2 regions of the Cupriavidus sp. PET2-C1 genome follow, and region 2 is predicted to be linked to the other one. Evidence: predicted binding sites of a transcription regulator. Region 2 holds the regulator's gene; the other holds the start of a gene.

Region 1 (14,469 bases), on a different replicon from region 2:
CGGCACAGACCCGCAACAGCCTGTCCGCCGGCGGTGCCTGCGCCGCGCCTGGTGGCGCCGCCAACGCTCCAGCCAGCACCGTTGCCATCAGCGTCAGTCCCCGATTGCGCATCCGTCGACTCCTGTTTGCCGTTATCCGGCGCGCCGGCCCGGTCATCATTTGTCAGCCGGATAGACATGGCCAGGCTTGATCTTGCCATCGGAGCGGCCCTTGAGATAGGCATACAGGTTCTGCCAGTTCTTCTGCATCATCTCGGAGCCCCCGAAATTCGGCATGCCCTTGTCGATCCGGCCTTCCATCATCAGCGTGTGGAAATCGTCCATCGACAACTTCTTCAGCGACTCCACCAGCGAGGGACCGACCATGCCCTCTTGCTGCGCGCCGTGGCAACGCTCGCACGCCATGGCGCGCCAGGTCTTCCAGCCCTGCAGGGTATTGGTGTCCACCTTGTTGCCTTCACTTACCTTATAGGGCGCCGCGGATTGCGCCGCGTCGCTCTTGCTTTGCGCGTCGCACACGGTACAGGCCAGCAGGGCAAAAATCACCATTGAGGAACGGAACATCTCTTCAACTCCTTGTAGGGGCGCTTGGCAGGCGGCCGCGCCGGGCCGCCGCTTCGCTTATTGCAGACTGCGTATCGTGGGGGTGAGGAAGACCGGCATCAGGTGGTAGGCAGCGCGAAGACAAACAGCGTGCCGCCGAGATCGGTGTACTTCGCCAGATCCTTGTAGCCGCCTACCGCGCCCAGACCTTCGTTCGCCTTCTCCAGCCCTGCCGCCATGCCAATACCGGCCCATCCGCCGATGCCCGAATAGACGCCGACATATTGCTTGCCCTCGAACTGATACGTGAAGACGTTGCCGATGATGCCGGAGGGGGTCTTGAACTTCCACAGCTCCTTCCCGTCCTTGATATTGACGGCCTTCACATAGCCCTCAAGCGTGCCGTAGAAGGCAATATCGCCCGCCGTCGCCAGCGCGCCCGACCAGACCGAGAAGCGCTCCGGCTTGGACCACAGGATCTTGCCGGCGGCGGCATCCCAGGCAATGAAATTGCCCATGCCGCCATGGCTCTTCGGCGTCGCGTACATCGACAGGGTCGCCCCTACATAGGGCTGGCCCGCGGTGTACTCGACCTGGAAGGGTTCATAGTCCATGCAGACGTGGTTGGTCGGCACCAGGAAAATGCCCGACTTGCGATCGTAGCTCATCGGCTGCTGGTCCTTGGTGCCGAGCGCCGACGGGCAGATGCCCTTGACGTCGACATCCGGGCCCGTGGTGGCGGGCGAGTACTTGGCGTTGACGATGGGGCGCCCGCTCTTCATGTCGATCTTGGATGCCCAGTTGATGGTCGGGTCGTATTTCTCCGCCACCAGCAATTCGCCGGTCTCGCGGTTGAGCGTGTAGCCGAAACCGTTGCGGTCCAGGTGCACCAGCGTGGGTACCTTCTTGCCCTTGATGTCCAGGTCGGCCAGCACGTTCTCGTTGACGCCGTCGTAGTCCCACTCGTCGTGCGGCGTCATCTGGTAGACCCACTTGGCCTTGCCGGTATCCAGGTCCCGCGCGAACAGCGTCATCGACCACTTGTTGTCGCCCGGACGCTGCGCCGGATTCCACGTGCCCGGGTTGCCGCTGCCGTAGTAGACCAGGTTCAGCTTGGGATCGTAGGCATACCAGCCCCAGGTGGTGCCGCCGCCCAGCTTCCACTGGTCGCCCTTCCAGGTCTTGACCGAGGAGTCCTTGCCGACCGGCGCCATCTTGCCGTCGGTCCAGGTCATGGTGGTTGCCGGATCGAACAGCAGCTCGTTGTCGGGGCCTGTGCTAAAAGCGGTCCAGATCTTCTTGCCCGTCTTCAGGTCATAGGCGAGCAGGCGGCCGCGCACGCCGAATTCGCCGCCGGAGATGCCGGTGATGACTTTGTCCTTGAAGACGTGCGGGGCGTTGGTATTGGTCTCACCGACCTTGGGATCGCCGTTCTTGACGGTCCACATGACCTTGCCGGTCTTCGCATCGAGCGCCACCAGGGTGGTGTCGGCCTGCTGCAGCAGGATCTTGCCATCGCCGTAGGCCAGGCCGCGGTTGACGGTGTCGCAGCACATCACCGGCACCACGTTGTTTTCCTGCTTGGGCTCGTACTTCCACTTGAAGGACTGGTCCTTCAGGTTGATCGCGATCACCTTGTTCGGAAACGGCGAGTGGATGAACATCGTATCGCCGATCACCAGCGGCGAGCCTTCGTGGCCTCGCAGCACGCCGGTGGACACCGTCCACGCAACCTGCAGGTTTTTCACGTTGCCGGCGTTGACCTGCTTGAGCTCGCTGTAGCGATGGTTGGCATAGTCGCCAGCCTGTGCTGCCCAATTGGCCGGATTGGCCACCAGCTTGTCCAGCTCGGCATCCGCGCGTGCGGTAAATGACGCGGTGGCTGTGGCAAGCATCGCCATCCCCACCATCATGGTCCGGAATTTCATGTCTCCTCCGTCTTTCTTTACGTGACAAAGTCTGGATCCCGCTTCCTGCGCGCCGCCTCCGGCTCCTCAACTAAAACTGATTGCGCGGGTTGCGAACCTGGCAGCCGTCGGAAAGGTGCCGCGCAGGCTTCTGCACGATCCATGCCCGAGCCGCGCAGTCGCCGCTTGCAAGGCGAGTGTGCGGTTGGTCTTGAGCGCTTCGTGCCCGGCGGGCATTCACGCTGCGTCGCCCGGCCGGCACGAAGCGCTCCCATTCGTTCCAGGCAGGGGCGCGAGGCCGGGACAATATGTGTCAGAACTGGACCAGAAAGACGGCGTAGCGGGTTCGCGCGGCACCGTGGCGGGATGGCGCGCGACTTGCATCGTTATTGGGACAAGATTGCACAAGACGTTCCAAAGAAAGCGCACACTACGAGGAGACCCCGCATGCAGCCCTCCATCTTCGGCCTCCGGCAGCTTGCCTGCGTGCTGGCGGCATTGTCCATGGTTCCCGCCGGCGCGCAAACCGCTCAAGACCTGCCTGCCAACAACTACCCCACTACCGCCCGCGTCGAATATGTGGGCGAGTGCATGGCAAGGAACGGCGGTGCCTACGTGTACCTGCACAAGTGTTCGTGCGCGATCGACCGGATCGCGGCGCAACTGCCATATGACGAGTATGTCGAATCGTCTACCTTCGCCAGGTACGCCACGCTCGGCGGCGAAGGCGGCGCGATATTCCGCGATCCGGAATACGGCAAGCACGCCGCCAAGCGCTATCGCGGCATCCAGGACGATGCGCTGCGCGCCTGCGGTGTTTCGCTGGCGACGCGGGCCGCGCGCTGAATTCGGCGCCGCCGGGAAACCTGAGGGTTTCCGCCCCGTTGATGCGATCGGAAGTCCGGCCTATAGTGTCACCTCTTCACACAAGATCGGCTTCCATCCGCATAACCACAGGCGCCGGTTTCTTTATTGCATCGCAGCGATTGCACTGCGGCGATTGCATAGCAACAGTTCGCGCCACGCCAGATTGCACCGCACAAAAGAGCCCGCAGGCTAAAAGGAGAAGCTCGGTGACAACACTTCAGTCCGCCAGTCACCACGTCGCGCAGATTCTCAATGTCGTCAACGGACAGTTATGCGGCACGCAGAACAGCTCGGTGGTGACACGCTCCTGGGCGCGCTGCCTGCGGGACTTCCAGCTGGACCCTGCGCAGCAGCGCATGCCTCCGATCCTGACCCAGCCGGAGTTCAACGAGCGGCGCGACCGCATGAGCGACCTGATCGCCTGCGCCAAGCTGGAGATGACCACGCTCTACCAGCAGCTCGCCGATCCCGAGCTGGCCGTGGTGCTGACCGATATGGATGGCGTCATCGTGCATATGGTGTCGTCAGTCGGTTTCTCGCAGGACGTGGAACCCCTGGGTTTCCGCACCGGCGCGGTCTGGAGCGAGCGCGAGGCCGGCACTAACGGCATGGGCACCTGCCTGATCGAAGCCGAGCCTGTTGCGGTGCGTCAGAATGAACACTATTTCGCGCAGTACACCTCGCTGACGTGCTCGGCCTCGCCGATCTTCAACGATCGCGGCGAACTGACCGCCGTGCTCGACGTCACCAGCCGCTCGCCGCTGCTGCAGCAGCATTCGCTGGTGCTGGTCGGCATGTCCCGCCAGATGATTGAAAACCGCTTGATGGACGAGCGGTTCAAGCACGCGCACCAGATCCATTTCCACAGCCGCCCCGAACTCGTCAACACGCTGCACGAAGGCAAGCTCGCGATCGACGACAGCGGCAGGGTGCTGGCAGCCAATCGCAGCGCGCTGTTCCAGCTGGATTTTCGCTCGCTGTCTGCCCTGCTCGGCAAACAGATCGACGAATTGTTCAAGACCTCGCTCGACGAAATCCTGGCGCGGTGCGCGCGCAACTCCTTCCATCCGGTGCCGGTCTATCGCGCGAGCGCATCGAACCGCTTCTTCATGGTGGCCCAGCAGCCGAACCTCGGCACCAGCGGCGGCACCATTGGCGGCGCGAGAGCGGCCAGCACCCAAGCCGCGCCGCGAGCGGCCAGCGCGGAACCCCTGACAGCTGCCCCGCGCGCCCCGGCCACGGTGGCACCGTCCACCAGACTGGCCTTTGGCGACCCGCAGATGGAAGCGCAGGTCCGGCTGGCGCAGCGCGTGATCACCCGGCGCATCCCCATCCTGCTGCACGGCGAGACCGGCAGCGGCAAGGAGGTCTTCGCCAATGCCCTGCACCAGATGAGCCCGGCGCGCGAGCGCGCCTTTGTCGCCATCAACTGTGCCTCGCTGCCGGAGAACCTGATCGAAAGCGAATTGTTCGGCTACCGCGCCGGCGCGTTTACCGGTGCCCAGCGCGAAGGCCGGCGCGGCAAGATCATCCAGGCCAACGGCGGCACGCTGTTCCTGGACGAGATCGGCGACATGCCCATGACGTTGCAGTCCCGCCTGCTGCGCGTCCTGGAAGAACGCCAGGTCTCGCCGCTCGGCTCGGAGGCGGTGGTCAAGGTCGACTTCCAGCTGGTCAGCGCCAGCCACCGCAACCTGGCCGAACTGGTGCAGAGCGGCCAGTTCCGCGAAGACTTGTTCTACCGGCTCAACGGCATCGAGTTGCGCTTGCCGCCGCTGCGCGAGCGCACCGACCGGCTCACGCTGATGCAGCACATACTCGCCGAGGAGGCGGAGCCGGACCAGGCACCGACGCTGGCGCCGGACGCCGTGCAGGCGCTGCTGCGCTACCCCTGGCCCGGCAATCTCCGGCAGTTGCGCCATGTGCTGCGCACCGCCCTGGCACTGTGCGACGGCGACACCATCGCTTGCCAGCACCTGCCGGCGGAAATCGTGCAAGGCGCAGGAGAAGCCGGCGCGCCCCGCGAGCCGGCCATGGCGGCGCAGCCCAATATGCCAGACGATGAAGCCAAGGCGCTGGCGCAGTTCAATGCCATCCAGCTGAACGAACGCGACACCATCCTTGGCCTGCTCCACAAGCACCGCTGGAATGTCAGCACCGTAGCCCGCTCGCTCTCCATCAGCCGGAACACGCTGTACCGCAAGATACATCGGCTGCATATCAACCTGGCGCAGGCCGAGACGTCCGAGCAGTCGTAGCGGCGCCGCCCTGCGTGTCACACCGAGGGGGCTGGCAGCCCCTCGTGCCCCTTCCCCCCTTACCTATCTTGCTGATCACGCCCTTGTCCAATGGCGCCGCCGGACGCGGGACAGCCTGTGCGAACAGCGGAACAGTGGCCGTGACAGTGCAAGGCCCTGACGCTTGCAACAGGCCCGATTCTCCCCCGATCCCACGCGCGTGGCTCGCTTGGTATGCCGATTGCTTTTTGTAGCGAATGCGAGCGCCACATCAACGCTGGCATCGACGCCGGCATCGCAGCCGATATGCCGGAGCCCGCGCGCGAAATGCCCGCCGAACCACCCTGACCCACCATGCCCTCCCAGACCCTCATCGTCGCCGCCCTGTCATCGCGGATGATGGCCGAGTCCGCAGCGCAAGCCGGCTTGCGCGTGGCCGCGCTGGACCTGTTCGGCGATGCCGACACGCGGCATGTCGCGCAGCGCTGGGAGCCGATCGGCGCCACCGGGTCGATGGCGCTCGACGGCGAGCACGTGCTCGCCGCGCTGCGCCGCTTGCGCGACACCGTGCATCCGTTTGGCTGGGTTGCCGGTAGCGGCTTCGAACAACGCCCCGATCTGCTCGACGCCGGCCACGCGCTGGTGCCGCTGCTCGGCAACAGCGCCGCCACCGTGCGCGGCGTCAAGCAGCCCGGCGCCTTCTTCCGGCTGCTGGCCGCGCTCGGCATTCCGCATCCGGAAACCACCATCGCGATGCCGCGCGAGCCGGCAGGCTGGCTGTGCAAAGCTGTCGGCGGCACCGGCGGCTCGCATATCCGCCAGCTGGCCAGCGCAGATGCCGTCGCTGCCGACGCTGCCGACGCCACTCGGTACTTCCAGCGGCAACGCCCCGGGCTGCCGATGTCCGCGCTATTTGTTGCTCATCGCCGCGGCGTCCAGCTGGTCGGCATCAGCCTGCAGCGCATCGGCTCGCACCACGACTGCCCCTATCTGTTCCACGGCGCTGCAGGCCCAGCGATGCTGCCGGCAAGCACCACCGCGCGCCTCGTCGAGATCATCCAATGCATCGCGCGCGAAACCAGCCTGGTCGGCCTGAACAGCATCGACTTCCTGTTCGAGGCGCCGGACATCATGGTGCTTGAAGTCAACCCGCGGCCGCCGGCCAGCATGGCGCTCTATACCGACGCCTATCCGCTTGGCCTGATGCACGCGCACCTGCAGGCCTGCCGCGGCGAAACGCCCGAGCCACCGGCGGCGCGGCAGACCGTCGTGCGCGGCTTCCAGCATGTCTTTGCGCAAGACCCCGCGCAGATCAACGCCGCGCTCACTGTCGCGCTGATGCGCACTGGCTGGTGCCACGACATTCCCGTTCCCGGCAGCTATGTGGCTGCCGGCCACCCCTTCTGCTCGGTCTCCGCCGCCGGCCTGACGGAGGCCGCGACCGAAATCGAACTGCGCCGGCGCAGCGCGCAGATCCAGTCCTTGCTGAAGGCGCGCCACGATGAACGCCATCGCACCAGCGGCGTCCCCGCAGCGCTCAACGGCGGCCCTCACAGCCTGCACCAGCACGCTTAGCCAGCCCTCGCCGGCCTCCCAACCCGATCGGATCACCGAGTGCTGCCGCACGCAAGCCCGCGCGCCTGCCAGGTGCGCAAGCATGCTCAGTCTCCACCCGCTTGCGCGCCTCTCGCCGTTCGCACAGAGTGTCACCCTTCAGGCACGCGTCTGGCACAGACGCCTGAGCGACGGTCATCCATCTGCGCCGCTCTCGCCGCCGCCGGCGCAATGATCGCAGCCCCTATCGCCCTCGGGCCCTGTCCTGCCGACCCGCCTTTCACGCCGTGCCCAGGCTTGGCATGGAACGTGTTAGGTAAAGCCCGGGGGGACACATTGCGCCTTCTTTTCTTTTCCTGAACATCCTTTATCCGGGAGACTCGCAAATGGCAAAAATCGATCGTGTTCGTGTTGGCGAATCGCTGGTCGGCGACGGCAACGAGGTCGCGCATATCGACCTGATCCTTGGGCCGCGCGGCTCGGCTGCCGAGACCGCCTTCTGCAACGCGCTGACCAACAACAAGGACGGCTTCACCTCGTTGCTCGCCGTGGTGGCGCCGAACCTGCAGGCCAAGCCCAATACCGTGCTGTTCAACAAGGTCACCATCAAAGGCGCCAAGCAGGCCGTGCAGATGTTCGGCCCGGCCCAGCGCGGCGTTGCCATGGCGGTGGCGGATAGCGTGGAAGACGGCACCATTCCCGCCGCCGAAGCCGACGACCTGTTTATCAGCGTGGGCGTGTTCATCCACTGGCAGGCGGAGGACGACACCAAGATCCAGGACTACAACTACCAGGCCACGCGCGAAGCGATCCAGCGCGCCGTGGGGGGCTGGCCGAGCGCCGCCGAAGTGGTAGCCAAGAAGCAGAGTTCGGCGCATCCTTTCGCGGCGCATAGCTAATCGGAGGACATGCGCAGGCCGACCGCGGCTGGCTTGCGCATCACGCATCGCACACCGTAGCCAGTAGCAGTCAGCCGGCAGCCGGATGCAGCAGCAGTTCGCGCATGCGCGCCAGCTCGCTCTTGTGCAGAAATTCGATAGGATATGGCGCGCCACGCGTGAAATGCGCGAAGCGCCGGTCCACCAGCCCTTGCGCGGCATATTGCTCCACCGGCTGGCCGGCATCGGCCGGCGCGGATTTGACCAGCAGCAGCATCTCGGCGTTGAGGCGGTTCGACAGCCACGCGGCCATGCTGTCCGAACCGACGCCTGGGTGCGTCATCTCGTCGGCCTGCTCGCGCAACAGCGAAAACGGTGCCCACACGGCCACGCCGGCGTTGCGCAGCACGCCCTGGATGTCTTTCTCGTGCACCGCCAGCGACATGCCCGGGCACATGCCCTGCATCATCAGCCCGTACTGGGCCATGGCCAGCACCGCCATATTGTGCGCCACCACATGGTCGAACGCCCACTGCGCCCGGTACTCGCGCACCTGCCCCGCGAAGCCGCCGCCTCCGGGCACCACCACGATGCGGCCGCCGCCGAGCTCACTCAGCTCCTGCAGCCACTCGCGCAACAACGGGTCGCGGCCAAGGCTGCCGCCGAGTTTTACTACCCACATAGCCGCCACTCCAAGGCTGATGAATCCGCCTTGGCACATTCACGTTCCGTGCCAGCGCGGCGCGGCCCAAGGCGGGGTGCCGGCACTTCCGCCATGGTGACAGTCTGCGACAGGCATGGCGCACAAGCTGTCCCGCGCGGAACATCGATCCGTGCAACACGACAGAGCGCCAGACCCGCGCCCGCGCTCCATTGTGCGGGGATGGTCTGGCGCTTTGCCGGGCACGCGGGACGGCTCGCCTCGCCTAGCGGTAGCGCGGCACCAGCTTTTCCAGCGGCACCGGTTTGATCTTCGATGCCTGTCCGGCGCAGCCGAACGCCTCGAAGCGCAACCGCACCACGCTCTTGGCGCCCTTCTTGGCAGCCAGCAATGCCCTGCGCGGATCGAACTCGCTGCGGTCATCGGCGAGGGACTTGCGGATGGCGCCGGTCATTGCCAGGCGGATATCGGTATCGATATTCACCTTGCGCACGCCGGTCTTGATACCGCGCAGGATTTCCTCGACCGGCACGCCATAGGTCTCCTTGATCTCGCCACCGTACTGGCGAATGATCTCCAGCCACTCCTGCGGCACCGAACTGGAACCATGCATGACCAGGTGGGTGTCGGGAATCTTCTGATGGATCTCGCGGATGCGGTCCATCGCCAGGATGTCGCCGGTCGGCTTGCGCGAAAATTTGTAGGCGCCGTGGCTGGTGCCAATGGCGATGGCCAGCGCATCCACGCCGGTGCGGGCGACGAAGTCGCGCGCCTGGTCCGGGTCTGTCAGCATCATGTCGTGCGACAGGATGCCAGCGGCACCAACGCCATCCTCCTCGCCGGCTTGCCCGGTTTCGAGCGAGCCCAGGCAACCCAGTTCGCCCTCGACCGAGACTCCTACCGCGTGCGCCATCTCGCAGACGCGGCGGGTCACGTCGACGTTGTAAGCGTAGTCCGACGGCGTCTTCATGTCTTCGCGCAGCGAACCGTCCATCATCACGCTGGTAAAGCCGGAGCGGATCGAGGCCTGGCACACCGCCGGGCTGGCGCCGTGATCCTGGTGCAGCACGATGGGAATATCCGGATGCGTCTCCGCCGCGGCCAGCACCATATGGCGCAGGTAGGCCTCTCCGGCATATTTGCGCGCGCCGGCCGAGGCCTGCAGGATGACCGGGCTGCCGCTCTCCTCGGCGGCTTCCATGATGGCGTGGATCTGTTCGAGGTTATTGACGTTGAAAGCCGGCACGCCGTAGCCGAACTCTCCCGCGTGGTCCAGCAACTGGCGCAGGGATACGAGTGACATGATGGAACTCCGTGGGTTGACGCTGATTCGGTGAATTCGGGATGACATGAGCGCCCGTCAGGCGGCAGCCCGCTGCTCCAGCACCTCGAAGGCCAGCAGTGTCTTGCCCTCCAGGAATTCGAGAAGGCGCCGCCACCTGTCGAGATATAGCCGACCTGCTCCGCGATACCGTACTTGACGCTGGCGCTGAACGCCTTGGCACACACCACGTCCGCGGGGATCGTCACCGCGGGGTCCTGGCGGATAGGGTTGGCGTGTCGCTATCTGGCTTCTGCGTGGCTTGATCTATCGTTGGTCTACTTCGCTCTGCCTGCCCGACTCAGGCCAGCATCCGGCACGCAGGCGCAAGCAGCGCCGGCAGGTCTTCCAGCGAATCGATCACCGCATCGCCACCCAGCGCGGCAACGCCGCCGGGGCCGGCATAGCCGTACCGCACCAGGAAAACCGGCATGCCCGCCGCGCGCGCCGCGGCCACGTCAACCGCCGAATCGCCGACCAGCACGCTGCGCCTCTCATCCGCCTGCAGCAGCCGGCAAGCATGGTGCAGCGGCTCGGGGTCCGGCTTCATTCGCGCGATCGAGTCGCCGCCGACCAGAACCTCCAGGTACCTGGCCAGCCCGGTCACGGCCAGCAGTGGCGCTGCCAGCGCTCTGGGCTTGTTGGTCACGCACGCGAGCCGGTAGCCCTGTTGCTGCAAGGCCTCCAGCCCGGCCTGCACGCCGGGGAAAACGCGGCCAAGGTGCCCGTTGACTTCCACATAGTGGCGGTGGAACACCGCCTCGGCGGAATCAGCGCCATCCCGATCGCCGCTTGCCGCGGTCTCCAACACGCGCCGCACCAGGTTGGGCACACCCCTGCCAATAAAGCCGCTGATGGTGTCAAAGGGCAATGGCGCGCGGCCCAGTTCGTCCAGCATGCGGTTGGCAGCCTCCACAATGTCGTGCGCCGTATCAACCAGGGTGCCGTCGAGGTCGACCAGCACCGCGGTGTAAGGCATGTCCGCTGCGATGCGCATCACGGCCTCCCCAGCAGAGAACGCGCGGTATCCGCGACCCGCGCCGGTGTCAGGCCGAAGTGCGGGTACAGCGCTTCGGCTGGTGCCGAGGCACCGAAGGTATCGATTCCCACCGTGGCGCCCTGCTCGCCCACTACCGCGCGCCAGAACCAGGTGACGCCGGCCTCCACGCTGATGCGTGGCACACCGGGCGGCAGTACCGCTTCCCGGTAGGCCGCATCCTGCGCCTGGAAGCGCTCCACGCAGGGCATCGACACCACGCGCGTGTGGATCCCTTCCTCGGCCAGGTGGGCAGCGGCACGCACCGCGATCTCCACTTCCGAACCGGTGGCGATCAGCACCGCCTGAGGCGCCTCCGCGTCTTGCAGCACATAGCCGCCGCGCCGGATGCCGGCAAGTTGCCCGCCATCGCGCGCGAACGGCGTCAGCGCCTGGCGCGACAGCAGCAGGCAGCTCGGCCCGTCGCGGCGCTGCACCGCGTCCAGCCAGGCCAGCGCGGTTTCCACACCGTCGCAAGGGCGCCAGACCTGGTTGTTCGGGATCAGCCGCAAGCTCGCCGCGTGCTCGACCGGCTGGTGGGTGGGACCGTCCTCGCCCAGACCGATCGAGTCATGGGTGAGCACATGGATCACGCGTTGCCGCATTAGCGCGGCCATGCGGATGGCGTTTCGGGAATAGTCGGAAAACACCATGAACGTGCCACCGTACGGAATCAGCCCGCCGTGCAAGGCCATGCCGTTCATGACCGCTGCCATGCCGAACTCGCGCACGCCGTAGCTGACGTAGTTGCCTTGCCCGGCGTGGTTGACCCACACCGAGGCCTTCACGTCGGTCAGGTTGGAGCCAGTCAGGTCGGCCGAGCCGCCCAGCAGTTCGGGCAAGGCGGCGCTCAGCGCTTCCAGCGTGAGCTGCGATGCCTTGCGCGTGGCGATCTTGCCGTGCAGGGCCGATGGCGTCTCCAGCAAGCCCATCAACCCGGCCTCGAATCCTTCCGGCAACCTGCCCCGGTCGCGGCGCAGGAACTCCGCGGCCAGTTCCGGATACGCCGTGCTGTACCAGGCGAAACGTGCGTTCCATCCTGCCTCGCGCTCGGCGCCCAGCGCACGCGCGTCCCAGGCGGCAGCCACGTCGGGTGGCACCGTGAAGGGCTCGGCCTCCCAGGCGAGCGTTTCGCGCATGGCGGCGATCTCCTGCGCGCCCAGCGGGGCGCCATGCACGTCGTGCCCACCGGCCTTGGCCGGCGCGCCCTTGCCGATCACCGTCTTGCAGCAGATCAGCGTAGGACGCTCGCCCTGCGCCTTGGCCTGGCGGATGGCCCCATCGATGGCGCGGGCATCATGGCCATCGACGTTCGGGATCACATGCCAGCCGTAGGCTTCGAAGCGCCGCGGCGTGTCGTCGGCAAACCAGCCTGACACCTCGCCGTCGATGGAGATGCCGTTGTCATCGTATAGGCAGATCAGCTTGCCGAGCCGCAGCGTCCCCGCCAAAGAACAGGCTTCGTGGCTGATGCCCTCCATCAGGCAGCCATCACCGAGGAACACATAGGTGTGGTGATCCACGATGGCATGGCCCGGCCGATTGAAGTGCGCGGCCAGCAGCCTCTCCGACAGCGCCATGCCAACCGCGTTGGCCAGACCCTGCCCGAGCGGGCCGGTGGTGGTCTCGATGCCCGGCGTGTGGCCGACTTCCGGATGCCCCGGCGTGGCCGAATGCAACTGGCGAAACTGGCGCAGCTGCGCCATCGGCAGCGCGTAGCCGCTCAGGTGGAGCAACCCGTACAGCAGCATGGAGGCATGGCCGTTGGAGAGCACGAAGCGGTCGCGGTCGGGCCATGCCGGGTTGGCGGGGTTATGGCGCAGGTGATGCCGCCACAGCACTTCGGCCATCTCGGCCATGCCCATGGGCGCTCCCGGATGGCCAGACCTGGCCTGCTCCACCGCGTCGGCCGCGAGAAAGCGTAGCGCGTGGGCGCAGCGCGCCGCCGGATCGATACGTTCTGGTGCGTTCATGGCTTGACTCCTTACTCGTCGGCGCGCTTGCGGCGCTCCATCATGCGCAGCACAAAGGGGGTGAAGATCAGCTGCATGGCGAGTTCCATCTTGCCGCCGGGAACCACGATGGTATTGGCGCGCGACATGAAGGAGTCGTGCACCATGCTCAGCAGGTACTGGAAGTCGATGCCCTTGGGGTTGGCGAAACGGATCACCACCATGCTTTCGTCCGGCGCCGGAATCTCGCGGGCGATAAACGGGTTGGAGGTATCCACGCACGGCACGCGCTGGAAATTCACGTGGGTACGCGAGAATTGCGGGCAGATGTAATTCACGTAGTCCGGCATGCGCCGCAGGATGGTGTCGGTCACCGCCTCGCTCGAGTAGCCACGCTGCTTCTGGTCGCGCCACAGCTTCTGGATCCATTCCAGGTTGATCACCGGCACCACGCCGATCAGCAGGTCGGGATAGCGGGCCACATTGACCTCGTCGGTCACCACGCCGCCGTGCAGGCCCTCGTAGAACAGCAGCTCGGCGTCATCCGGCAGCGGCTCCCAGGCGGTAAAGGTGCCCGGTTCCTGCTGGCAGGCGGCAGCCTCCTCGGCGTTGTGCAGGTAGCGGCGCCGCATGCCGGTGCCGGACTCCGCATAGGTGCGGAACAGGTTTTCCAGCTCACCAAAGAGGTTGGTGCCGGGGCCGAAGTGGCTGAAGTTCATATTGCCGCTCTGCTCCGCTTCGGTCATCCGGACCTTCATCTCGGCGCGGTTGTAGCGGTGGAAGCTGTCGCCCTCGATCACCACGGATTTCACGCCTTCGCGGCGAAAGATGTTCTCGAAGGTGCGGGTGACGGAGGTGGTGCCGGCGCCGGAGGAACCGGTAATGGCGATGATGGGATAGCGTTCGGACATGAGCATGCACCTCAGGCGGGGACGCGGAACAGGCTGCGTTCGTTGAACAGGGGATTAGGAAGCTCGGCGCCGGGCGGATCGCTGTGATAGCGCTCGATCCGCTCCACCTCGTTGCGCGAGCCGAAAACCACGCCGATGCGCTGGTGCAGCGCGCCCGGCTGGACCGACATCAACGGCTGCCGACCGGTGCTGGCGCGCCCGCCCGCCTGCTCCATCAGGAACGCGATGGGGTTGGCCTCGTACAGCAGGCGCAGGCGACCGGCCTTGGCCGGGTCCTTGCTGTCGCGTGGATACATGAAGACGCCACCACGCATCAGGATGCGGTGCGCCTCGGCCACCATCGAGGCAATCCAGCGCATGTTGAAATCCTTGCCGCGCGGCCCGGTCCTGCCCGCCACGCACTCGGCGATGTACTGCCGCACCGGCGCCTCCCAGAAGCGGCTGTTGGAGGTATTGATGGCGAACTCGTGCGTGTCCGGCGGCACCATCAGGTTGGCGTGGGTGAGGAAGAACTCGCCCAGGTTGGGATCCAGCGTGAAGCCGTTGACGCCATTGCCCACGGTGAGCACCAGCATGGTGGTCGGACCATAGATGGCGTAGCC
Region 2 (14,469 bases):
CGCAGGCCACCGTCACGCCGATCGACCTGGCCGCGCCGGCGGCGCGAGCGCTCGATGAACCAGCCGCGCCGGCGGCATCCGCCCCGCCCGCGCAAGCCGCCCGGGAGGCCAGCGCCGCCAGCGCTGCCCGGGTACCAGCCAAGGCGAGCGGCGCCGTATCCGGCAATCTGGCGCTGACGCTGGGCGGGGCTGCCGTGCTTGTGGCCATCGCCGCGATGCTGCAGCGCGCGCGCCGCAGACGCCGCCCGCCGTCCTCAAGGTAGGCCCGCGCAGCGCCTTGCATTCGACCTTGCCCGGCCTACCATAAACTGCGGAAGGCCGCGCCGCTTGAAGCCCTTTCCGGGCTGGCACAGGCCAATGCAGGAGCACGGCCATGGAACTCACCGTAGTGCCGATCGCCAAGCCCGAGGCGATCAACTTCATTTTCGGGCAATCCCACTTCATCAAGACCGTGGACGACATCCACGAGGCGCTGGCCGGCGCGGTGCCCGGCATCCGCTTTGGACTGGCGTTCTGCGAGGCCTCGGGCAAGCGCCTTGTGCGCTGGTCCGGCACCGACGAGGCGATGATCGACCTGGCGTGCCAGAACGCGCTGGCAATCGGCGCCGGCCACTGCTTCCTGGTGTTCCTCGGCGACGGCTTCTATCCGGTCAATGTGCTCGCGACCGTGCGCGCGGTGCCGGAGGTATGCCGGATCTATTGCGCCACGGCAAACCCGACCGAGGTGGTGGTAGCGCAGACCGCGCAGGGGCGCGCGGTGCTTGGCGTGGTGGATGGCGCCTCGCCGCTCGGGCTGGAAACCGAGGCTGACATTGCCGCGCGGCGGAACCTGCTGCGGGAGATCGGCTACAAGCTGTAGCCCTCCTTATTGGCTCCTTAGTGCCGCTTCAGTGCCGCCTTGGTGCCGCCTTAGTGCGCCTGCGCGGACGGCACCGCCCTGGCTGGGGGCTCGCCATCGTCTTCCTTCATGCGGCTGCGGTTCAGCACGCCAGCGTCTTCCAGCACCGGGTAGGCGGTGGCGCAGAACAACGAGTTCAGGCGCTTGAGATCGCTGATCACGTCGAGGTGCAGCGAGCTGGTCTCGATGCTCTCGGCGGTCTGCACGGCGATGCGTTGCAGATGCGTGCGCGCATACTCGCGCTCCATCTCGCGGAAGGTCGCCTTCTCCGCCATCAGTTGCTGCGCGCTTTTCAGGTCGCCGGAGAGGAAGACCGACAGCCCGAGCCGCAGGTTGGCCACCACGCGCGCGTGCATCTGCGAGATCTCCTGCATGCCGGCTTCCGAGAAGGCCAGGTTGTGGGCGATCTTCTTTTCGCGCGCGTCCTGCACGATGCGCTCGATGATGTCGCCGGCATGCTCGAGGTTGATGGTGAGCGAGATGATTTCCGTCCAGCGCCGGCCGTCGCGCTCATCCAGCGCCTCCAGGCTGATCCGGGTCAGGTAGAGCTTGATCGCGGTGTAGAGATCGTCCACCTCGTCGTCGATGCGGCAGGTGGCGGTGGCGAGCTTGGCATCGTTGGTGCGCAGCACGCGCAGCATGTTGTCCAGCATCTGCTCGATGCGGTCGCCGATGCGCAGCACCTCGCGCGCGGCATTGGACAGCGCCAGCGCCGGCGTGGGCAGCGCGGCGGGATCGAGGTGGCGCGGGGTGACCTGGCTGTCGCCGGTGTTGCGACCGGGCAGCACCGCCTCGCACAGGCGCGCCAGCGGACCGGTGGCGCCCAGCAGCAGCGCCGCCAGCGCCACGTTGAAGAGCAGGTGGAAATTCACGACCAGCCGCTGCGGATCGGCATCGACCAGCGCAAGCAGGTGTTCGGCCTGCCCCAGCAAGGGCAGCGCGATCACGCATCCGAGCAGGCGCGATAGCAGGTTGCCCAGCGTGACGCGCTTGCCGGGCTGGTTGTTGCCCGAGGTGGTCAGCAGCGCGGAAATGCCCGAGCCCAGGTTGGCGCCCAGCACCAGCGCCATCGCCACATGCAGAGACACCACCCCGGCCGAGGCCAGCGCCCCGCAGAACAGCACCACCGCCAGGCTGGAATAGCAAAGGATGGTCAGGAAGGCGCCAATCAGCATGTCCAGCGTGGGGTCTCCGGTGAGCGTGCCGAACAACACCTTGACGCCGGCCGCTTCCACCACGGGGCGGGTGGCAATGGAGATCAGCTCCAGCGCCAGCGTGATCAGCCCCAGGCCGATCAGCACGCGGCCCACGTGGCCAGGCTTGTTGCCCTTCCAGGACAGATGCAGGATTACGCCGACGAAGATCAGCAGCGGCGACAGCCAGGACAGGTCCAGCGAGAACACCTGCACCATGATCGCGGTGCCGACATTGGCGCCCAGCATGATGGCCAGCGCCGGGGCCACGGCAATCAGGCCCTGGCCGACGAAGGAGCTGACGATGACGGCGGTCGCGTTGCTGCTCTGGACCAGGCCGGTCACGCCGAGGCCGGCGGCGAAGGCCGTGAACCGGTTGGAAATGCTGGACGAGAGCACGTGGCGCAGGTTGGCGCCATACACGCGCAGGATGCCGACCTTGACGATGTTGGTGCCCCACACCAGCAGCGCCACGCCGGAAAGCAAATGAAGTAGTACGCCCATGCTGCGCCCTTATGCCCTTATGTGACCGGTGCCTCCAATGCGGATCGCAAGATTTCGCCCGGCCATCGTATCGTTGTCAATGGGGCATTATGCGCCTGCCGGCATGTGTGGGCAACGCCATGTCCACGCTGCGAAAATGGCCGCAAGCCCAATGCGCAAGCCGCTCGCGCCAGACGCAGCAAGTGCCGCGGGGCGAAGCCTGGCGGCCAATGCCGGGCGCGCCGCAATTGGCATATTATTACAATTTGAGGTGTTTTGTTGCGCATCCGAAGGCAGCGTGGCGATGCCGCCACGGCCTCGGCAGCGCGCGCGCCAGGCGCGGTGCCCGTGCCGCTCGGAGATCAGCTGTCACTGCGCGGCCGTCAATGCGCGTCAATGCCCGTCAAAGCGGCAAACCGTGAACAGCGGCAGGCCGCTATCCAGCAGGTGGCGCGAGCCGCCGAGCTCGGGCAGGTCGACGATGGCGGCGCCTTCCACCACAGTGGCGCCCAGCCGCTCGAGCAGCTTGCGGCCAGCCATCATGGTGCCGCCGGTGGCGATCAGGTCGTCCACCAGCAGCACGCGGTCACCCGGCTTGCAGGCATCGGCGTGGATCTCCACCGTGGCGCTGCCGTACTCCAGCTCATATTCCTCGGCCACGGTCTCGAACGGCAGCTTGCCCTTCTTGCGGATTGGCACGAAGCCCAGGTTCAGCTCGTACGCCACGATGGCGCCCAGGATAAAGCCGCGTGCGTCGATGCCGGCCACCACGTCGAGCTTGGTGTCCATGTAGCGGTGCACAAAGACATCGATCAGCACGCGCAGGGACTTGGGATCCTGCAGCAACGGCGTGATGTCGCGGAACATCACGCCGGGCTGCGGCCAGTTAGGCACGGTACGGATGCGTTCGCGCAGGTAGTGGGTAACGTCGCCAAGGGCGGACGACTGGATGGTGGTGTTGGGCATGGGGACTCGTTCGGGCAGCCCGCCAAATCGGCAGGCTGGATGCGGTAATGGGTTACCACCCGGGCTGCCGCGAACGGCAACACAATGGGCGACGCCTGGGCGGACGGCACGCTTTGCGGCGCGGCTCCCCCGGGACAACCGTAACCATACAGGAGACAGCGATGGCGAAAAAGATCTTGATGCTGGTCGGCGACTACGCCGAAGACTATGAAACCATGGTGCCTTTCCAGGCGCTCCAGATGGTGGGCCATACGGTCCATGCGGTGTGTCCCGACAAGGCGGCCGGCGCCAGCTGCCCCACCGCCATCCATGATTTCGAGGGCGACCAGACCTATAGCGAAAAGCGCGGCCACAACTTCGCGCTGAACGCGAGCTTTGCCGATGTGGATCCGGCGGCCTACGATGGGCTGGTCATCCCGGGCGGGCGCGCCCCCGAATACCTGCGCCTGAACGAGCGGGTGCTGGAGATCGTGCGGCACTTTGCCAGCACCAACAAACCGATCGCGGCGGTGTGCCACGGCGCCCAGCTGCTAGCCGCGGCCGGCGTGCTGGAAGGCCGGACCTGCTCGGCCTATCCGGCCTGCGCGCCCGAAGTGCGCCTGGCGGGCGGAAAATATGCCGACATTCCGGTCGACCAGGCCTACACCGATGGCAACCTGGTGAGCGCTCCGGCCTGGCCCGCGCACCCGGCATGGCTGGCGCAGTTCCTTGCCGTCCTGGGTACCAGGATCGTACATTAGAGGCTACCGAACGCGGCCCGCGAGCCTGCCTAGGGCTATCGCGGGCCGTTAAGCACGGGAGTTCTTCTATGTGTGAAATCTTCATCCGGGCCACCCCGCAGTCGTACCAGGGCCAGTCGCGCTCGCTCCGGCTGCATGGCGTGGCCACCAGCATCCGGCTGGAAAGCCTGTTCTGGGAAGTGCTCGAAACGCTGGCAAGGCGCGACAGCATGAGCGTGAGCCAGCTCATCACCCGGCTGCACGACGAACTGGTGGCCTACCGGGGCGAGGCGGCAAACTTCACGTCCTTCCTGCGCGTATGCTGCCTCCGTTACCTGATGCTGCAAGGCGAAGGCCGCATTCCCGCCGACCCGCGCATCCCGATCGGTTCGCTCGACGCGCGCACCGTGCTAGAGGGCCTGCCGCCATCGTGGGCGGAAGAGGCACACGCCGGCAGCCGCGTGGCGGCATGAACCCGAACTGCGGCCACTGAGCGCGTAGCGCAGGCTCAGCCGGCCAGCATGCGCGCCTCGGCCGCTTCCAGCGCCTCTGGCTGGCCGCGCAAGACCACGATATCACCCGGCTCCAGCACGGTATCGGGCTCCGGATCGAACGCCCGGATGCCACGCCGGCGCACCGCCGTCACTTCCACCCCGATACGGTCCAGCCCGAGCGCGCCCAGGCGCCGCCCCACCGACGTGGCCTCCGGGCCAAGCGAAATGGAGTGCAGCCGCACGGACTCTCGCTCCACCATGTCTTCCTCGTCGTCGCGGCCGTGGAAGTAGCCGCGCAGCAGGCTGTAGCGCGCATCGCGCGCCTCCTGCACCCCGCGCACCACACGCCGCATCGGCACGCCCAGCAGCACCAGCGCGTGCGAGGCCAGCATCAGGCTGCCCTCGATGCTTTCCGGCACCACCTCGGTGGCGCCCGCTTTTTGCAGGATGTCGAGTTCCGAGTCGTCCATGGTACGCACGATCACGGGCAGCGCCGGCTCCAGTTCCTGCACATGGTGCAGCACCTTCAGCGCCGAGGGCGTGTTGTTGTAAGTGATGATCAAGGCTGCCGCGCGATGCAGGCCCGCCGCGATCAGCGCCTCGCGCCGGCCCGCATCGCCATACACTACCGTGTCGCCCGCGCCAGCGGCTTCGCGCACCCGGTCCGGGTCGAGGTCCAGCGCCACATAGGTGATGCCCTCGCGCTCCAGCATATGCGCCAGGTTCTGGCCGCTGCGGCCAAACCCGCAGATGATGGCGTGCTTCTCGGTCTGCAGGCTCTGCACCGCGATGCGCGTCATGTTGAGCGACTGCATCAGCCATTCGTTGGCGGTAAAGCGCAGCACGATGGCGTCGCTGTACTGGATCAGGAACGGCGCCGCCAGCATCGACAACAGCATCGAGGCCAGGATGACCTGGATCAGCACCGGGTCGACCAGGTTCAGGCCGTCGATCTGGTTAAGCAGCACAAAGCCGAACTCGCCGGCCTGCGCCAGGCCCAGGCCGGTACGGATCGCCACCCCCTGGCGCGAACCGAACAAGCGGGCCAGCCCGGAGATCAGCACCAGCTTGAAGACAATGGGCACCACCAGCAGCGCCAGCACCAGCCACAAGTGATCGAGCACCACATGGATATTGAGCAGCATGCCGATGGTGACGAAGAACAGCCCCAGCAGCACGTCGCGGAAGGGCTTGATGTCCTCCTCCACCTGATGGCGATAGGGCGTCTCGGAGATCAGCATGCCGGCCATGAAGGCGCCCAGCGCCATCGACAGGCCGAGCCGCTCGGTCAGCGCGGCCATGCCCAGCGTGACCAGCAGCAGGTTGAGCATGAACAGTTCTTGCGAGCGGCGCGCCGCCACGATGTGGAACCAGCGGCTCATGAGACGCTGGCCGACGAAAAAGATCAGGCTCAGGGCCACCACGATCTTCACCGTGGCCAGGCCCAGCGCCATCATCAGGTCGCCCGGATCGCGCGAGAGCGCCGGGATCACGATCAGCAGCGGCACCACGGCCAGGTCCTGGAACAGCAGGATGCTGATGATGTTGCGCCCGTGCTCGCTCTCCAGCTCCAGCCGCTCCGACAGCATCTTGGACACGATGGCGGTGGATGACATGGCCAGCGCGCCGCCCAACGCCACCGAGGCCTGCCAGGACAGCGGAAACAGCCAGTTGAACGCCCAGCTCGCCGGAATCACGGCCAGGAGCGACAGCACCACCTGCGAGCCGCCCAGGCCGAAGACCTGCCGCTTCATCGCCTTGAGCTTGCCCAGGCTGAACTCCAGGCCGATCGAGAACATCAAAAAGACCACGCCGAACTCGGCCAGGTATTTGGTTTGCGCGGTATCGCTGGCCAGGCCGAGCGCGTGCGGCCCGATCAGGATGCCCACGACCAGGTACCCCAGCATCGGCGGCAACTGCAACATGCGAAACGCGACCACGCCAAACACGGCGGCGGCCAGCAGGACAAGGGTAAGGTCCAGCGGAGAGTGCATCGACAGGGTCAGGGTACGCCGCGCCGGGCACCGGGCCGGCCCGGTGCGGGCGGCCCTGCCGGCGGATTACGGCAAGCGCGATGGCCGCTCCGGCCGCCCGATCCCAGGAACAGCCCAAGCGCCATCGCATTCGTTGGTATACTTCGTCGCCATGATAGCTAATTTCAATGCGGATCGAGCACTTAGGCTCGCTCGCGAAACCCTCCAGATCGAAGCCGACGCCGTCGCTGCCCTCGCAGGCCGCCTGGACGACGGATTTGCGCAGGCCGTGCAACTGACGCTCAATTGCAGCGGGCGCGTGGTCGTGTCCGGCATCGGCAAGTCGGGCCACATCGGCCGCAAGGTCGCGGCCACGCTGGCCTCGACCGGCACGCCCGCGTTTTTCGTGCATCCGGCCGAAGCCAGCCACGGCGACCTGGGCATGGTCACGCGCGACGACGTGCTGATCGCCTTTTCCAATTCCGGAGAGACCGCCGAGTTGCTTTCGATCGTCCCGATCGTCAAGCGCATCGGCGCCAAGCTCATCTCCGTGACCGGCAACCCCGCCTCCACGCTGGCCAAGCTGGCCGACGCGCACCTCAATGCCGGGGTGGAAAAAGAAGCCTGCCCGCTCAACCTGGCCCCGACCGCCAGCACCACCGCCGCATTGGCGATGGGCGACGCGCTCGCGGTGGCGGTGCTGGATGCCCGCGGCTTCGGCGAGGAAGACTTTGCCCGCTCGCATCCGGGCGGCGCGCTCGGGCGCAAGCTGCTGACCCACGTGCGCGACGTCATGCGCAGCGGCAACGCGGTGCCCAAGGTGCGCGAGAGCACGCCGCTGGCACAGGCCCTGATGGAAATCACCCGCAAAGGCATGGCAATGACCGCGGTGGTGGACCCGGACGACCGCCTGATCGGCGTCTTCACCGATGGCGACCTGCGCCGCCTGCTCGAAACCCCGCGTGACTGGAAGACCGTACCCATCAGCGAGGTCATGCACCGCACACCGCATACCGTCGGGCCGGACCAGCTGGCCGTGGAAGCCGTGCAGGTGATGGAGGCGAACCGCATCAACCAGATGCTGGTGGTCGACGCGGAGCGGCGCCTGGTCGGCGCGCTCCACATCCACGACCTGACCCGCGCCAAGGTCATCTGAGGCCAGCCCATGCCCATGCGGGAAATCCTGTCCTCCCTGAGCCGGCTTGCCATGCGAGCCCTGCCCCTGCTGCTGATGGCACTGGTGGCGGGCAGCACCTTCTGGCTGGTGCAGGTCAACTCCCCGAAAGAAGCGGACACCGGGACGGTAGGCAAGAAGCATGAACCGGATTACTACATGATCCGTTTTTCCGCGACCGAGCTTGCCGAGGACGGCAACACCAAGCTGCGCTTCACCGGCGACAAGATGATCCACTTCGAGGACGACCAGACCTACGAAGTGACGCGCCCGGCCATGCGCTCCTACGAAATCGACCGTCCGCCCGTCACCGGCCACTCCGATCGCGGCACGATGAACGCGGAAGGCTCGGTCATCGACCTGTTCGGCAATGCCTTCATCGTGCGTGCCCAGGGCCCCGAGCCTGCCAAGGACCCACAGATGACGGCCGCCTCGGAGTATTTCCAGGTGCTGGTGAACGATGACATCGTCAAGACCGACAAGGCTGTCAAGCTGACCCGCGGCCCGTCGGTGATGACCGCCAACGGACTGGTCTTCAACAATGTCACTCGCGAAGTACAATTGCTGGGTAACGTACGCGGCACCATCATCACGGGGCCGCCGCCGGCAAGTCCCGCGAAGTAGCCCTGAAGCCGCCCGCGGGCACCAGCCGCCCGCGTCAACCGCCATCACGCCAACATGAACCCATTCCCGACGACTTCGTCCTGTCTGCGCCGCAGCACGGCCGCTTTGCTGACGCTGGCCGCCGTCCTTGGCCTCACGCTGGCCGCGCCCGCCAGCGCCGAAAAGGCCGACCGCGAAAAGCCGCTGGTCCTGGAGGCCGACAATGCCAGCTACGATGACGTCAAGCAGGTCTACGTACTGACCGGCAACGTGGTGCTGACCAAAGGCACCATGGTGCTCAAATCCGACGCGGCCGAAGTCCGCACCGATCCCGAGGGCTACCAGTACGCGGTCGCGACCTCAAAGGGCGGCAAGCAAGCCTATATCCGCCAGAAGCGCGACAACGTCGACGAGTACATCGACGGCTGGGGCGACCGCATCGAATATGACGGCAAGCAGGAGTTGTCCAAGCTGATCGGGCGCGCCCGCATGGCTCGCCTGGCCGGCGCCAAGCTGGTCGACGAGATCCGCGGCGCGGTGATCACCTATGACAGCCGCAACGAGTTCTACACGGCCAGCGGCGGCGCCGAGAACGCGACCGCGGGCAGCCCGTCGGGCCGCGTGCGCGCCGTGCTGTCGCCGCGCCAGGAGCAACCCGCCAGCGGTGCCGCAGCCAACCCGCTGCCGCTCAAGCCGGCCACGGCTCCCGTCAACCCCTGACCCACGGATTCTGACTTCACCTTCATGACCGCTACCCAAACCGCACCGTCCCAGCCCGCCACCCTGAAGGACAGCAGCACGCTGGTCGTGCGCCACCTGAAGAAGCGCTACGGCTCGCGCACCGTGGTCAAGGACGTGTCGCTCGACGTGAAGAGCGGCGAGGTGGTCGGCTTGCTGGGCCCCAACGGCGCGGGCAAAACCACGTCGTTCTACATGATCGTGGGGCTGGTGGCGCTGGACGAGGGCGATATCGTGCTCGACGACAAGCACATCAGCGGCCTGGCCATCCATGAGCGAGCGCGCATGGGCCTGTCCTACCTGCCGCAGGAAGCCTCGGTGTTCCGCAAGCTCAATGTGCAGGAGAACATCCGCGCGGTGCTGGAGCTGCAGCTCAACGATGGCAAACCCCTGGGCAAGGCCGAGATCGAGCGCCGGCTGGACACCCTGCTGGATGACCTGCAGATTGCCCACCTGCGCGACAACCCGGCGCTGTCGCTGTCCGGCGGCGAGCGCCGCCGCGTGGAAATCGCCCGCGCGCTGGCCTCCGCGCCGCGCTTCATCCTGCTCGACGAGCCCTTCGCCGGTGTCGACCCGATCGCGGTGGGCGAAATCCAGCGCATCGTCAGCTTCCTCAAGGCACGCAATATCGGCGTGCTGATCACCGACCACAACGTGCGCGAGACGCTGGGCATCTGCGACCACGCCTACATCATCAGCGAAGGCGCGGTGCTGGCGTCCGGGCAGCCTGAGGACATCATCGCCAACGAGTCGGTGCGCAAGGTCTACCTGGGCGAGAACTTCCGCATGTAAGGGCGCGCGGCGCCTGCCGCGCATCGGCCCCCGGGCGGCTTCGGTGTCGCCTTTTATCCTTCAAACGATCATAGCGACATCAGCGATAGCAATTTCCGTTCCATCAGTACGGAAGTTGAGCATAAAATAGGTCGCATGAAACCGTCGCTACAGCTCCGCCTCTCGCAGCATCTCGCGCTTACGCCGCAACTCCAGCAGTCGATCCGGCTGCTGCAACTGTCCACGCTTGAACTGCAGCAGGAAGTGGAACAGGCGCTGACCGAGAACCCCTTGCTCGAGCGTGAGAACGACTGGCTGGACAGCCCGTTGCGCGTGTCTTCGGACGGCTCGGTGAACCTGCAGAGCGCGCCCGCGCCGGCGCCCGCCGATGGCCAGGGCACCAGCGAGAACCGCCCGGATGGCGCCCCCGAAGCCGACGACAGCTACTCCGACAGCAACGAGGACTACGGCAGCGATTGGAGCCTGGACGACTTCGCCCGCCGCCCGCAAGGCGAAGACGACGAAAAGACCCCGATGCAGCTGCGCGACGCCGAGCCCACGCTGCGTGAACACCTCATGGAACAGCTGGCGCCGCTCAAGATTTCCCTGCGCGACAAGGGGCTGGCTATCTTCCTGGTCGAATCCCTGGACGATGACGGCTACCTGAGCACCACGCTCGAGGAAATCTGCAGCGAGCTGCCGGAGGAGCTCGAGTTCGAGGTCGACGAGATCCAGGCTGTGCTCACGCTGCTGCAGAGCTTCGATCCGCCGGGCGTCGGGGCACGCAACGCCGCCGAGTGCCTGGCGCTGCAATTGCGCAGGCTCAAGCATCCGCAGCGCGAACTGGCGCTGAGCATCGTCACCAACCACCTCGAGCTGCTGGCGGTGCGCGATTACACGCGCCTTAAAAAGGCGCTGCAAGTGGACGAACCGGAACTCAAGGCCGCCCATGAACTGATCCGCTCGCTCGCGCCCTATCCCGGCCATGCCTACAGCCGGCCGGAAGCGGATTTCGTGGTGCCCGATGTTTTTGTTCGAAAGTTGAGCGGCGGATGGATCGCCCATCTCAACCCGGATGTGATGCCGCGGCTACGCATCAACGACATGTACGCGCAGATTTTGCGCGGTGCAAAAGGCGACGCGGGCGCGGCCGGATTGCAGCAAAAGCTGCAGGAAGCACGCTGGTTGATCAAGAATATCCAGCAAAGGTTCGACACGATATTGCGCGTCGCACAAGCCATTGTCGAACGTCAAAAGAACTTCTTCACCCACGGTGAAATTGCGATGCGCCCCTTGGTTTTGCGGGAGATTGCCGATACACTGGGTTTACACGAGTCCACCATCTCTCGGGTGACTACCAATAAATACATGGCAACGCCGATGGGGACTTTCGAGCTGAAGTATTTTTTCGGCTCTCACGTATCCACAGAAACCGGCGGCGCGGCCTCATCAACGGCAATCCGTGCGTTGATCAAGCAATTGATAGGAGCCGAAGACGCTAGGAACCCCTTGTCCGACAGCCGGATTGCCGAATTGCTCGGCGAGCAAGGCTTTGTGGTGGCACGGCGTACCGTTGCCAAATACCGCGAAGCGCTCAAGATTCCCGCGGTCAATCTCCGTAAGACTTTGTAGCCGAGCTGCATCGCCTGCCTGATGCAGCTCTTTCAGAAGGAGAAACGCTATGAACTTCAAGATCAGTGGACACCACTTGGACATCACGCCCCCTCTGCGTGAGTACGTGGAAACGAAACTGGAGCGTATCGTCAGGCATTTCGATCAAGTCATTGGCGTAAGTGTGCTGCTCTCTGTCGACAATACAAAAGAAAAGGACCGGCGGCAGTACGCGGAAATCAATCTACATCTCAAGGGCAAGGACATCTTTGTCGAAGCGCATCATGAAGACCTGTATGCCGCTATCGACGCACTGGTCGACAAGCTCGACCGGCAGGTGATTCGCCACAAGGATCGCGTGCAGAGCCACGACCGTGAAGCGGTCAAGTATCAGATGGCCGCATCGCAGATGCAGCAATGACCGTGCCTGGCGGCCCACATACCGGGCCGTCGGTGTCAGTCCCTTGAAAAATGGAATCAAGCCGCGCCCAGAGCGCGGCTTTTTCATTGCGGCCTACCCAATCGGGGCACACAGGGGATTCCGCAACGCATATGTACCGGTGTATGCTGTGCAATACATAGTTGACTGGCCTAGCCATTCCGGTGCATGCAGCACCGCTTGAGCGCATCGGCTATTGCAATGCACAAAGCGGAAGCGGGCCTGCTCTATAATGGCCAGACGCCCGACACCGGCATGGGGGACAACCGGTGGAAACCTCGGGCCTTGGTTTTTATCCACTTTCCGCCCGGCGGGACGCCTCCTGGCCCCGGGCCTGCTTACTAGAAAACCCTGCGCATTCCACATGAATCGTTTGGCTAAATTGCTGCCACCCGGCAACATCAACCTCGACGTCAGCGTCACCAGCAAGAAGCGCGTGTTCGAACAGGCCGGGCTCCTCTTCGAGAACAACCATGGCGTAGCGCGCGCGACCGTGACCGACAACCTGTTCGCCCGCGAGTCGCTGGGGTCCACCGGCCTAGGCGCGGGGGTTGCAATCCCCCACGGCCGCATCAAGGGACTGAAGCAGCCGCTGGCCGCCTTCATGCGCCTGGCCGAGCCGATCCCCTTCGAGTCGCCCGACGGCAAGCCGGTCGCGCTGCTGATCTTCCTGCTGGTGCCCGAACAGGCCACCCAGCAGCATCTGGAAATTCTCTCCGAGATCGCCCAGTTGCTGTCCGACCGCGAGATGCGCGAAGGACTGGCTACCCTGCCCACCCCCGACGACGTGCACCAGTTGCTGACGCAATGGCACCCTTGATCCGGCACTGAAAGCCCGCCCCTGAAAGCACCCGAATGGAACTCACTGGCGTCACCTCGCAGTCGATCTTCGACGACAACGCAGCCGATATCAAACTCTCCTGGGTAGCAGGACTGGAGGGTGCGGACCGCGCCTTCGATGTCGAGTTTGCGCGTGAAGCCACGTCCGCGGCCGATCTCGTCGGCCACTTGAACCTGATCCACCCGAACCGGATCCAGGTGCTGGGCAAGCCCGAAATCACGTATTACCAGCGCCTCGATGACGAGATGCGCAAGCGCCAGATGGGCGAGCTGATCCTGCTGGAGCCGCCGTTCCTGGTGATCGCCGACGGCATGGAGCCGCCGCCCGACCTGGAACTGCGCTGCACGCGCTCGTCCACCCCGCTGTTCACCACGCCGGTGTCTTCGGCCGCGGTGATCGATCACCTGCGCCTCTATCTGTCGCGCATTTCCGCGCCGCGCGTAACCATGCACGGCGTGTTCCTCGACATCCTCGGCATGGGCGTGCTGGTGATGGGCGAATCCGGCCTGGGCAAGAGCGAGCTCGGCCTGGAACTGATCTCGCGCGGACATGGGCTGGTGGCGGACGATGCCGTCGATTTCGTGCGCCTCGGGCCGGACTTCATCGAGGGCCGCTGCCCGCCGCTGCTGCAGAACCTGCTGGAAGTGCGCGGCCTGGGCCTGCTCGACATCAAGACCATCTTTGGCGAGACCGCGGTACGCCGCAAGATGAAGCTCAAGCTGGTGGTGCAGCTGGTACGCCGCAACGATGGCGAATTCGAGCGCCTGCCGCTGGACTCCCAGTATCTCGACGTGCTCGGCCTGCCTATCCACATGGTCAAGATCCAGGTGGCGGCCGGTCGAAATCTCGCCGTGCTGGTCGAGGCCGCCGTGCGCAACACCATCCTGCGCTTGCGCGGCATCGACACGCTGCGCGACTTCATGGACCGCCAGCGCGCCGCGATGCAGGCCGATGTCGCATCGCGGGGCCAGGGCCGGCTACTCTAGGCTTGGCAGGCCCACGTCATGCGACCACGACGGGGCCGTTTGCAATTGCTTACATCCGGCCGCGCTTCAATGGTCAACGCGATTGGGGCATAGGCCGTTTTGTGCAGTAATGGGCATTGGGCCCAGCCCGAGTTGCCGAGCCGACAGGCCAGCAGCCATGAAGTTTTCCACAGCCAGGAGAGCAAGCATGAAAAAATTGATCGCGATGTGCGTGCTGGTAGCCCCGCTTTTTGCCACCGGCGCCTTCGCCCAGAATGCACCGGCAGCGGCCCCCGCGGCACCCGCTGCCGCAGCTGCACCCGCTGCACCCGCTGCAGCTAACACCCAGCAGGACAAGATGAAGGCTTGCAACACGCAGGCCACCGGCAAGAAGGGCGACGAGCGCAAGGCCTTCATGAGCAACTGCCTGTCCAACAAGCCCGCAGCCGCACCCGCCAAGAACAGCCAGCAGGAAAAGATGAAGTCCTGCAACGCCCAGGCCACCGGCAAGAAGGGCGATGAACGCAAGGCCTTCATGAGCGACTGCTTGTCCAAGTAAGCTACCGGCATCATTTGCGGCGCGGACGTGTAAAAATGGCGA

Evidence for each region. The regulator sigma-54, encoded in region 2, starts transcription at its own class of promoters, with help from an activator protein. The targets are predictions, from matches to a motif close to TGGCANGNAANCTGCTTT.
Region 1: fae (formaldehyde-activating enzyme) is a predicted target of sigma-54. The motif match lies at 7,407-7,424, and genes of this name have one in related genera.

What each region holds. Positions count from the first base shown of each region.
Region 1 is NZ_JBTNRJ010000003.1:121,885-136,353, forward strand. It holds gene ACX12D_RS34240 (substrate-binding domain-containing protein) at 1-112, opposite strand, end outside; gene ACX12D_RS34245 (c-type cytochrome) at 157-564, opposite strand; gene ACX12D_RS34250 (methanol/ethanol family PQQ-dependent dehydrogenase) at 663-2,471, opposite strand; gene ACX12D_RS34255 (hypothetical protein) at 2,898-3,296, shown strand; gene ACX12D_RS34260 (sigma-54-dependent Fis family transcriptional regulator) at 3,524-5,575, shown strand; gene ACX12D_RS34265 (ATP-grasp domain-containing protein) at 5,909-7,129, shown strand; gene fae (formaldehyde-activating enzyme) at 7,495-8,007, shown strand; gene ACX12D_RS34275 (amino acid kinase family protein) at 8,078-8,668, opposite strand; gene fba (class II fructose-bisphosphate aldolase) at 8,913-9,950, opposite strand; gene gph (phosphoglycolate phosphatase) at 10,270-10,965, opposite strand; gene tkt (transketolase) at 10,965-12,977, opposite strand; gene ACX12D_RS34295 (phosphoribulokinase) at 12,989-13,867, opposite strand; gene ACX12D_RS34300 (class 1 fructose-bisphosphatase) at 13,879-14,469, opposite strand, start outside.
Region 2 is NZ_CM137259.1:490,649-505,117, reverse strand. It holds gene ACX12D_RS02330 (hypothetical protein) at 1-263, shown strand, start outside; gene ACX12D_RS02325 (adenosine-specific kinase) at 374-859, shown strand; gene ACX12D_RS02320 (Na/Pi cotransporter family protein) at 910-2,595, opposite strand; gene ACX12D_RS02315 (adenine phosphoribosyltransferase) at 2,968-3,540, opposite strand; gene ACX12D_RS02310 (DJ-1/PfpI family protein) at 3,702-4,280, shown strand; gene ACX12D_RS02305 (ribbon-helix-helix domain-containing protein) at 4,349-4,732, shown strand; gene ACX12D_RS02300 (monovalent cation:proton antiporter-2 (CPA2) family protein) at 4,768-6,747, opposite strand; gene ACX12D_RS02295 (KpsF/GutQ family sugar-phosphate isomerase) at 6,899-7,882, shown strand; gene lptC (LPS export ABC transporter periplasmic protein LptC) at 7,898-8,524, shown strand; gene lptA (lipopolysaccharide transport periplasmic protein LptA) at 8,579-9,223, shown strand; gene lptB (LPS export ABC transporter ATP-binding protein) at 9,248-10,033, shown strand; gene ACX12D_RS02275 (RNA polymerase factor sigma-54) at 10,169-11,644, shown strand; gene hpf (ribosome hibernation-promoting factor, HPF/YfiA family) at 11,694-12,044, shown strand; gene ptsN (PTS IIA-like nitrogen regulatory protein PtsN) at 12,427-12,882, shown strand; gene hprK (HPr(Ser) kinase/phosphatase) at 12,918-13,889, shown strand; gene ACX12D_RS02255 (PsiF family protein) at 14,077-14,427, shown strand.